DNA from 2 places in the Buttiauxella sp. WJP83 genome. Region 2 is predicted to be linked to the other one. Evidence: predicted binding sites of a transcription regulator. Region 2 holds the regulator's gene; the other holds the start of a gene.
What was found. Region 2 encodes CRP, which controls carbon source genes, mostly activating them, when cyclic AMP is high. Its sites were predicted from a motif close to ATGTGANNNNNNTCACAT; they were not measured.
Positions count from the first base shown of each region.

Region 1: a site for CRP is predicted at 2,157-2,174, ahead of focA (formate transporter FocA). Genes of this name have one in related genera too.

Region 1 is NZ_CP110080.1:3,137,976-3,142,193, reverse strand. Features, by position in the region: gene pflB (formate C-acetyltransferase) at 1-1,187, opposite strand, end outside; gene focA (formate transporter FocA) at 1,241-2,098, opposite strand; gene ycaO (30S ribosomal protein S12 methylthiotransferase accessory factor YcaO) at 2,505-4,218, opposite strand, start outside.
Region 2 is NZ_CP110080.1:361,270-365,487, forward strand. Features, by position in the region: gene OH773_RS01605 (YccS/YhfK family putative transporter) at 1-1,885, opposite strand, end outside; gene crp (cAMP-activated global transcriptional regulator CRP) at 1,990-2,622, opposite strand; gene OH773_RS01615 (OsmC family protein) at 2,934-3,338, shown strand; gene OH773_RS01620 (phosphoribulokinase) at 3,360-4,218, opposite strand, start outside.

The sequences.
Region 1 (4,218 bases), 1.9 Mb from region 2:
GAGGTATCGATGGACACTTTAGCAGCGAATTTCTTGAAGTTCAGTGGCAGTTTTTCAGACCACAGAATTGTGATGTTCGGCTCCGGAGAAGGACCCATGGTGTACAGGGTGTTCAGGAAGCGGAAGCTAGATTTGGTAACCAGAGTACGGCCATCTACGCCCATACCAGCGATAGATTCTGTTGCCCAGATTGGGTCACCAGAGAACAGCTCATCATACTCAGGGGTACGCAGGAAGCGAACCATACGCAGTTTCATGACCAGGTGGTCAATCATTTCCTGTGCTTCAACTTCAGTGATTTTGCCTGCTTTCAGGTCACGTTCGATGTATGCATCCAGGAAGGTGGATACACGACCGAAGGACATTGCAGCGCCGTTCTGAGATTTAACCGCAGCCAGGTAGCCGAAGTAAGTCCACTGAATAGCTTCTTGAGCGTTTTTAGCAGGACCAGAGATATCGCAGCCATATTTAGCAGCCATTTCTTTGATCTGACCCAGTGCACGGTGTTGCTCGGAGATTTCTTCACGCAGACGAATTGTCGCTTCCAGGTCTTCGCCGTTTTCCAGTTTGGATTGCAGAGAATTGAACTGAGCGAATTTGTCTTTCATCAGGAAGTCGATGCCGTACAGCGCAACGCGACGGTAGTCACCGATGATACGACCACGGCCATAAGCATCCGGCAGACCGGTGATTACGCCTGATTTACGGCAGTTCAGGATGTCTTTGGTATAAACGTCAAACACACCCTGGTTGTGGGTTTTGCGGTATTCGGTGAAGATCTTCTTCAGCATTGGGTCAAGTTCACGACCGTATACTTTGCAAGAACCTTCAACCATTTTGATGCCACCAAACGGAATAATTGCACGTTTCAGTGGAGCATCAGTTTGCAGGCCGACGATAGTTTCGAGGGACTTGTTGATGTAACCAGCATCATGAGAGGTGATGGTGGAAGCGAGGTCAGTGTCGAAATCAACAGGCGCGTGAGTGCGGTTTTCCTGTTTAACACCTTCCATGACGTTGTCCCACAGCGTGGTAGTTGCTTCAGTAGCACCTGCCAGGAAGGATTCGTCACCCTCGTAAGGGGTGTAGTTTTTCTGAATAAAGTCACGCACGTTGACTTCATTCTGCCATTCACCTTTGGCAAAACCTTCCCAGGCTGTGGCTAACTTCTCATTAAGCTCGGACATTTAACACCTACCTTCTAATGTGGATTTCTTATTCCCTACACGTTGGTGAGCACTTAGTGCTTATCACCACCGCGCAGATAAATTACCCAGTACGTCAACCCAACCAGTACGCCGCCACCGATAATGTTCCCAATAGTGACTGGAATCAGGTTGTCGGTGATGAAGTTCAACACGGTCAAGTGAGAGAAATTGTCCGGAGACGACCCTACTGCAGTCCAGAACTCCGGGCTTGCAAAGTTGCGTACTACGATACCCAAAGGGATCATGAACATGTTTGCGATACTGTGCTCAAAACCACAAGCAACAAACATGGCGACCGGGAGAATCATAGCAAACATCTTGTCCATCAAAGTGCGGCCAGAGTAGCTCATCCAGACAGCCAGACAGACCATCAGGTTAGCTAAAATACCGAGGCACACAGCTTCAATAAAAGTGTGATGCATTTTGTGGTCTGCGGTTTGTAACACATTCAGACCCCACGCACCGTTGGCAGTCATATACATACCTGACAACCAAATCAATGCGACGAACATCAACGCGCCAAACAGGTTACCGACATAAACGTTAATCCAGTTCTTCGCGAGTTGACCCCATGTGATACGTCCACTGGCTTTAGCGACCACAATTAACACCGTAGAGGTGAACAGGTCGGCGCCGCAGATAACGCAGAGGATAAGCCCCAGGGAGAAGCAAGTACCGCCAATCAGCTTTGCAATCCCGAACGGGATAGTTGCAGTGCCGGTTGTAGCAGTGATGTAAAAGACAAAGGCAATCGAGATGAACATGCCCGCTGTAATCGCTAAATAAAACGTAGTCAGTGGGTGTTTAGTTGCTTTATAGACGCCAACATCTTCGGCGACTTTAGCCATAGCGGCTGGGAGCAATAGATCAAAAGGGTTGTCAGCTTTCACACTAACTCTCTCTTATTTAATTCGGCGACGAGATACTAACAAAGCATTATAGAGTAAAATTTGATATGGATCATATCTCGCCAAGCTTATAGGCCTGAAAAAAGCAGGTGATTACCTGGATTTCAGTTTAAATTGTTGATTTTAATGGTGAAAATAAAGTTTAAAATTTATAATGTAATTTGATATTTAGCCTTTAAGCTCCTGTGTCAGGTTAATTAGAATGGAGTATTTCAGTAATTTCGCAACATTATTTGTAGCTTAAAATAATAATATTTCACCAATATTTAACTATTGAGTCACAAGTGAAATTATAACGCGGCCAATAAAAACACGGGGCAATAAAAAATTGCCCCGTAATATAGCGTAAATCTTAAGGTTTACGCAGCTTGAGTTTTAGTTTGTTGCTTTATTTCCAGAAAGCCGCTTTTGCGCGTTGCAGTTTTTCATATGCCGCTAACAAAGCCTGATGGGCTGGGAAGGCTTTCAAATCGCTGTCAACGGCTTGCAGGCCATAGAATGGTGCTTCACCACTCAATGCTGCACTCGCAGCTTCTACTGTTTCTGCTCCATACATACGAATGAAGGCATTCAGATACTGCAGCGGCTGGCGATCTTCTTCCATTGCAAGCAGCAATAGCGTTTGCAGGCAACGATAGTAGTTAGCCCGTTCGGCGCTGAAAATAGACGCGTTGAACTCCATCGTCCATTCTGTCCAGATCAGTGCCTGTTCAGTGTCACCGCCGGCCAGTGCCAGCATCGCTTTCAATTCACCGATACGTAAAGTGTACCAGCCATTGTCTTTACCTGTTGCCAGGCCAAGCAACTCACGTACGCGGGTAAAATCATCGTGGCCTTCATCATCCAACTGAGAGATGAGATCCAGATAATCTTGTTTTTCCCACTCACTTCCAGGCAGCGCCAGAATAGTGTCACGCAGGTGATAGCCCATATTATTGTTTGCCAGCAGCAGGTCTTCTGCAGGGTAAATATCAGACATGCCTGGCACGATGATACGGCAAGCGTAAACGTCTAAATGTTGGTAGTCGGCGATGTAGACTTCTTGATCTTCAGCGTCAAAGATTGCCATTAACGTGGCGAACTCTTCTTCAGTCGTCCCGGAGAAGCTCCAGTCAACAAATGGATAGTCAGCATCTTGCTTGAACATATCCCAGGAGATCAGACCGCTGGAGTCGATAAAGTGAGTTTCGAGGTTGGCATGTTCAGCCACTTCTTCGTCGTCAAACGTTGGTGGGGTGAACACGTCAAGATCCTTCAGGCCACGACCCTGAAGCAGTTCTGTAACTGTACGCTCCAGTGCCACACCAAAGTCTGGATGTGCGCCGAATGAGGCAAAGCAAGTGCCATTGGCTGGGTTGAACAACACCACGCAGATTACCGGGTATTTTCCGCCTAATGAACCGTCGTACGCAAAGATAGGGAAACCTTCAGCTTCCAGTGTCGCAATTGACTCAACAACGCCTGGGTAGCGAGCCAGCACTTCTTGCGGGATTTCTGGCAGGCTGATGCTTTCAGCAATAATACGATTCTTGATATGGCGCTCGAAGACTTCAGAAAGTGCCTGTACACGGGCTTCATTAGCGGTGTTCCCTGCAGACATCCCGTTTGAAACATACAGGTTTCCGATAATGTTCATCGGAATATAGACGGTTTCTTGATCGGACTGGCGAGTAAATGGCAGGGCGCAGATACCACGTTCTTCATTACCTGACTGCAGATCGATAAGCATACCCGCAGTGACTTCATTTTCTGGATCGTAAAATGCGCGCAGGCGAGAGTCCAGAATGCCTTCTGGCAGTTGCTCATCTTCTGGGATCGGGAACCACTTCTCGTTTGGATAATGCACGAACGGGCCATTGGCGATGGTCTTGCCCAACCAGAAATCAGCGAAGAAATAGTTCGTCGACAAGCGTTCGAAATATTCACCCAGAGCGGAAGCTAACGCAGCTTTTTTAGTTGCACCTTTACCATTGGTAAAGCACAACGCGCTGTCTTTATCACGGATATGAACCGACCAGACGTTAGGGACCGGGTTTAACCAGGAGGCTTCTTCAATATTAAAGCCAAGGTCGGCGAGCTTGGTCTGGAAGCGAGCGATGGAA
Region 2 (4,218 bases):
ACTGCAACCGCTGTTGGCATCGTTGCAGCGCAATTTCACATGATTGCAGATAATGCTGGGCTAAATCCGGGGTCAGCATATTGTGCTCGCGTGCCAGAGTCGTCATGGCATTGATGTGTTCGACGATAAACTGGCTGTGCGTCACCCACAGTTTCATATCTGCCAGATAATGCGAGTTGAAACCGGGCTCCTGCATCGCCTGGTTCAGCGAATTAAACAGCGCATTATGGGCCTGATTGACCTTCATCCGTTCCCAGGCCAAAGGCGTGGGTTCAGGGTCGTTGCTCAGAATCAGGCGAATGGCCTCCTGGTCTGTCTCCAGTGCGTCGTGGGCGTTCTGGCGCAGCAATCCACTTTGCCATTGCGGCCAAAGCCACACCATGCCACCGAAGGCAATCAAACAGCCCAGCAGCGTATCTATCAAACGTGGAACAATAAATTGCTCGGCGCTGAGCGTTAACAGTTGCAGGGTATATACCGCTGTCACGGTAAAACCAATTGTCGCCCAGCCGTAGCTTTGGCGAATGATCAGATAGCTGACGAGCGTGATGACCAGCATCGCGGCCAACGCAATGTCTTGTGGGAAGTGAAAGTGCAGGGCGAAACCCGCAATGGCCAGGCCTGCAATGGTACCTGCCGAACGGTGCAGAATGCGTACTCGGGTAGCGCCGTAGCCGTTTTGCGTGACAAACATCACCGTCATTAAAATCCAGTAGGGTTTGGGGAGATGCAAAAATGCCCCAAAAATACTGGCGATAGTTAGCATTACGCCTAACCGGGCGGCGTTGCGCAGAGCCGCTGATTTCAATGACATATAGCTTTTCAGCGCGGCCCACAGTGGTAAGCGGCGTTGCCTGTCTTCCATTAAATCCCTGACGTACAGCGGGCGTTGGCTGCGTAATACACGCGCGATACGGCTGAAGTGATAATGACAAAACTGTCCGACTGGGTTATCCGGATTCTGCCGGGCGATTTTCTCAAGGGCTTCAATTTGCTTCTCCATCGTAAAACGCTGCGGGTAACGATGGTAAAGAATGTCATCAGCCAGAACACGCAAACGGGCCGCAATGGTCTGCGCATTCCAGCGAATAACGGCTTCCGCATGGCTTTGCGCGACAAGTTTTTGCACCTCGGCAGGTTGGTGCAAACTGACGGAAATGTGCTCTTGTAGATCTAACGCTATTTGAAAAGAGCGTAACAAATGCTTGTAACCGTTTTGCTGATTCGCCGATAGCATATGCAGTTGTTGGTAGCAGTTGGTAATCAAGTCGACGGCTTTTTGCTGGCGCGCCAGCAACGGCGGAAGTGCCGTCTCGGGATCGACGTGCTGAGTGAGCATGCCGTATTTGGCTTCGCAGTAATCCGCTAATTGGCGATAGAGCAGGCTTAAAGATTCGCGCAACGGCTGCTCTCGCCATATCCAGAACCAAAGCCAGTTAAAGACCCCATACCAAATCGTGCCAAAGACATACAGCGCCATCGGCTTCCAGATAGGCATGTTACCGGCCATGCTAAGTGTAAAAATGGCAGCAATCAGCGAGGCGGGAAGTAAGCGTGCATGCAGGGCGCTGATTTCAGCAGTGACCCCCAACATAAGGGCCATAACAAAGAGAATGACGGGCAATGGAACGGTGGTGTAGAGCAGCAAAAGCTGCATGATTAAACTGCTGACTGCAAAAAGAGTGCTACCAACAATCAGACGTTTGAAGAAGCGCTTATGGGGGGTATCCAGGCCGGCAATGTTGCAACAGGCGGGCACTAACGAGAACAGCAGACCTAACTGCAAATTTCCAAGCAGTAATCCTACCCCCACAGGAAGGCAGAGTACCAGCGTTTGTCGCAATGCGTAGTTAACTTCTGGATGGTAGATCAGTCGGCGCCACATAGCTCTTCATAATACAAGTTGCGTGGGTGTTGGCTACACTCAGAGAAATGTAGAAACAAAAAAAGCGTGTTACCTGAGTGACACGCCTTTTTTGAGGACGGAGATTAACGAGTGCCGTAAACGACGATCGTTTTACCGTGAGCAGAGATCAGGTTTTGATCTTCCAGCATTTTCAAGATACGACCAACGGTTTCACGAGAACAACCCACGATCTGACCGATTTCCTGACGGGTAATTTTAATCTGCATACCGTCTGGGTGGGTCATTGCATCAGGTTGTTTCGCCAGGTTCAGCAGTGTTTGTGCAATACGACCAGTCACATCCAGGAATGCCAGGTTACCGACTTTCTCAGATGTCACTTGCAGACGACGAGCCATCTGGGAAGACAGGCGCATCAGAATGTCTGGGTTGACCTGAATCAGCTGGCGGAATTTTTTATAGGAAATTTCAGCCACTTCACAGGCAGATTTAGCACGAACCCATGCACTACGTTCCTGGCCTTCTTCGAACAGCCCTAACTCACCAATAAAATCGCCCTGATTCAGATAGGAGAGGATCATTTCCTTGCCCTCTTCATCTTTAATCAGAACAGCCACAGAGCCCTTGACGATGTAATACAGCGTCTCAGCTTTTTCACCCTGGTGAATCAGTGTGCTCTTCGATGGATACTTATGAATATGGCAATGGGACAAGAACCATTCGAGAGTCGGGTCTGTTTGCGGTTTGCCAAGCACCATGCGCGGTTATCCTCTGTTTATAACTAGCTACCAACGACAAGACGCTAAACATCCTGTCTGGCGTTGCAAGTATTAGAATATTCCCCATCTTGGGGAGATGGCACGCAAGTCATTCTTGCTGCCTGTAATTAGTGACGTCCTCTGCATACATGCATTACGTCAATGTATCGATGTAGCATCTGGATTGTTTTAGCATAGCTTTTGACAAGTGTCTCCTATTGTCTCGTTTCAGCATGACGCAGGTCGCCTTCCGTTGCCAGTTTTGCTGCATCCGCGTACTCTGAAAGGGTTTTTTCAACTGGAGAAGTAACATGCAGGCACGAGTGAAGTGGGTAGAAGGGTTAACCTTCCTTGGGGAGTCCGCTTCAGGACACCAGATTTTGATGGATGGTAATTCTGGCGATAAAGCACCAAGTCCGATGGAGATGGTTCTGATGGCTGCGGGGGGCTGCAGTGCAATCGATGTGGTTTCTATTTTGCAAAAAGGTCGCTACAACGTGACGGATTGCGAAGTAAAACTGACCTCTGAGCGCCGTGAAGAAGCCCCTCGTCTTTTTACCACCATTAACCTGCATTTCATCGTGACAGGCAAAGAACTGAAAGATAACGCGGTTTCCCGCGCGGTGGATCTCTCTGCTGAAAAGTATTGTTCTGTCGCTCTGATGCTGGAAAAAGCTGTGAACATTACTCATAGCTATGAAGTGATTGAAGGCTAATGTGTGTCAGCAGGGCGGTAATTATCCGCCCTGATTGATGTGTCGACCTTCTGCCAGCCGTTTAACTAGCGGTGCCATGATCAATTCCATTGCCAGTCCCATCTTGCCGCCTGGCACCACTAATGTATTGATGTGGGAAATGAATGAGCCTTGCAACATGGCGAGTAAGTACGGGTAATCGATGTCATCCAGCCCACGAAAATGGATCACCACGAAGCTTTCATCCAGTGACGGAATACCACGTGCCGCAAATGGGTTCGACGTATCAACGGTAGGCACGCGCTGGAAGTTGATATGGGTCCGGGAAAATTGCGGCGTGATGTAATTGATGTAATCGTCCATCGAACGCACGACTGAGTCCATCACCGCTTCTCTTGAGTGCCCGCGTTCGCTGGTGTCCCGCACCAGTTTTTGTATCCATTCCAGGTTCACAATCGGCACTACGCCAACCAGTAGGTCGACGGCATTCGCCACATCATGTTGTGGGGTGACGACTCCTCCGTGCAAACCTTCATAGAACAAGACATCAGTCGGTTCCGGCAGCGACTGCCACGGGGTAAACGTCCCCGGAATTTGGTTCCAGGGTACCGCTTCATCATAGGTATGCAGATACTTGCGTGATTTACCTTGCCCGGTATTTCCGTACTCCAGAAACGTTTGTTCCAGTAAGCCGAAGTCATTCGCTTCCGGGCCAAAGTAGCTGATATGGCGACCCAAATCGCGAGCTTTACGGATAGCCATATCCATTTCAGGGCGAGTGAAACGGTGGAAACTGTCACCTTCGACTTCGGCTGCGCGAAGATTGAGTTGCTGAAATATTTTACGAAAGGCAAGGCTGGTGGTGGTCGTTCCCGCGCCGCTGGAACCTGTTACGGCAATA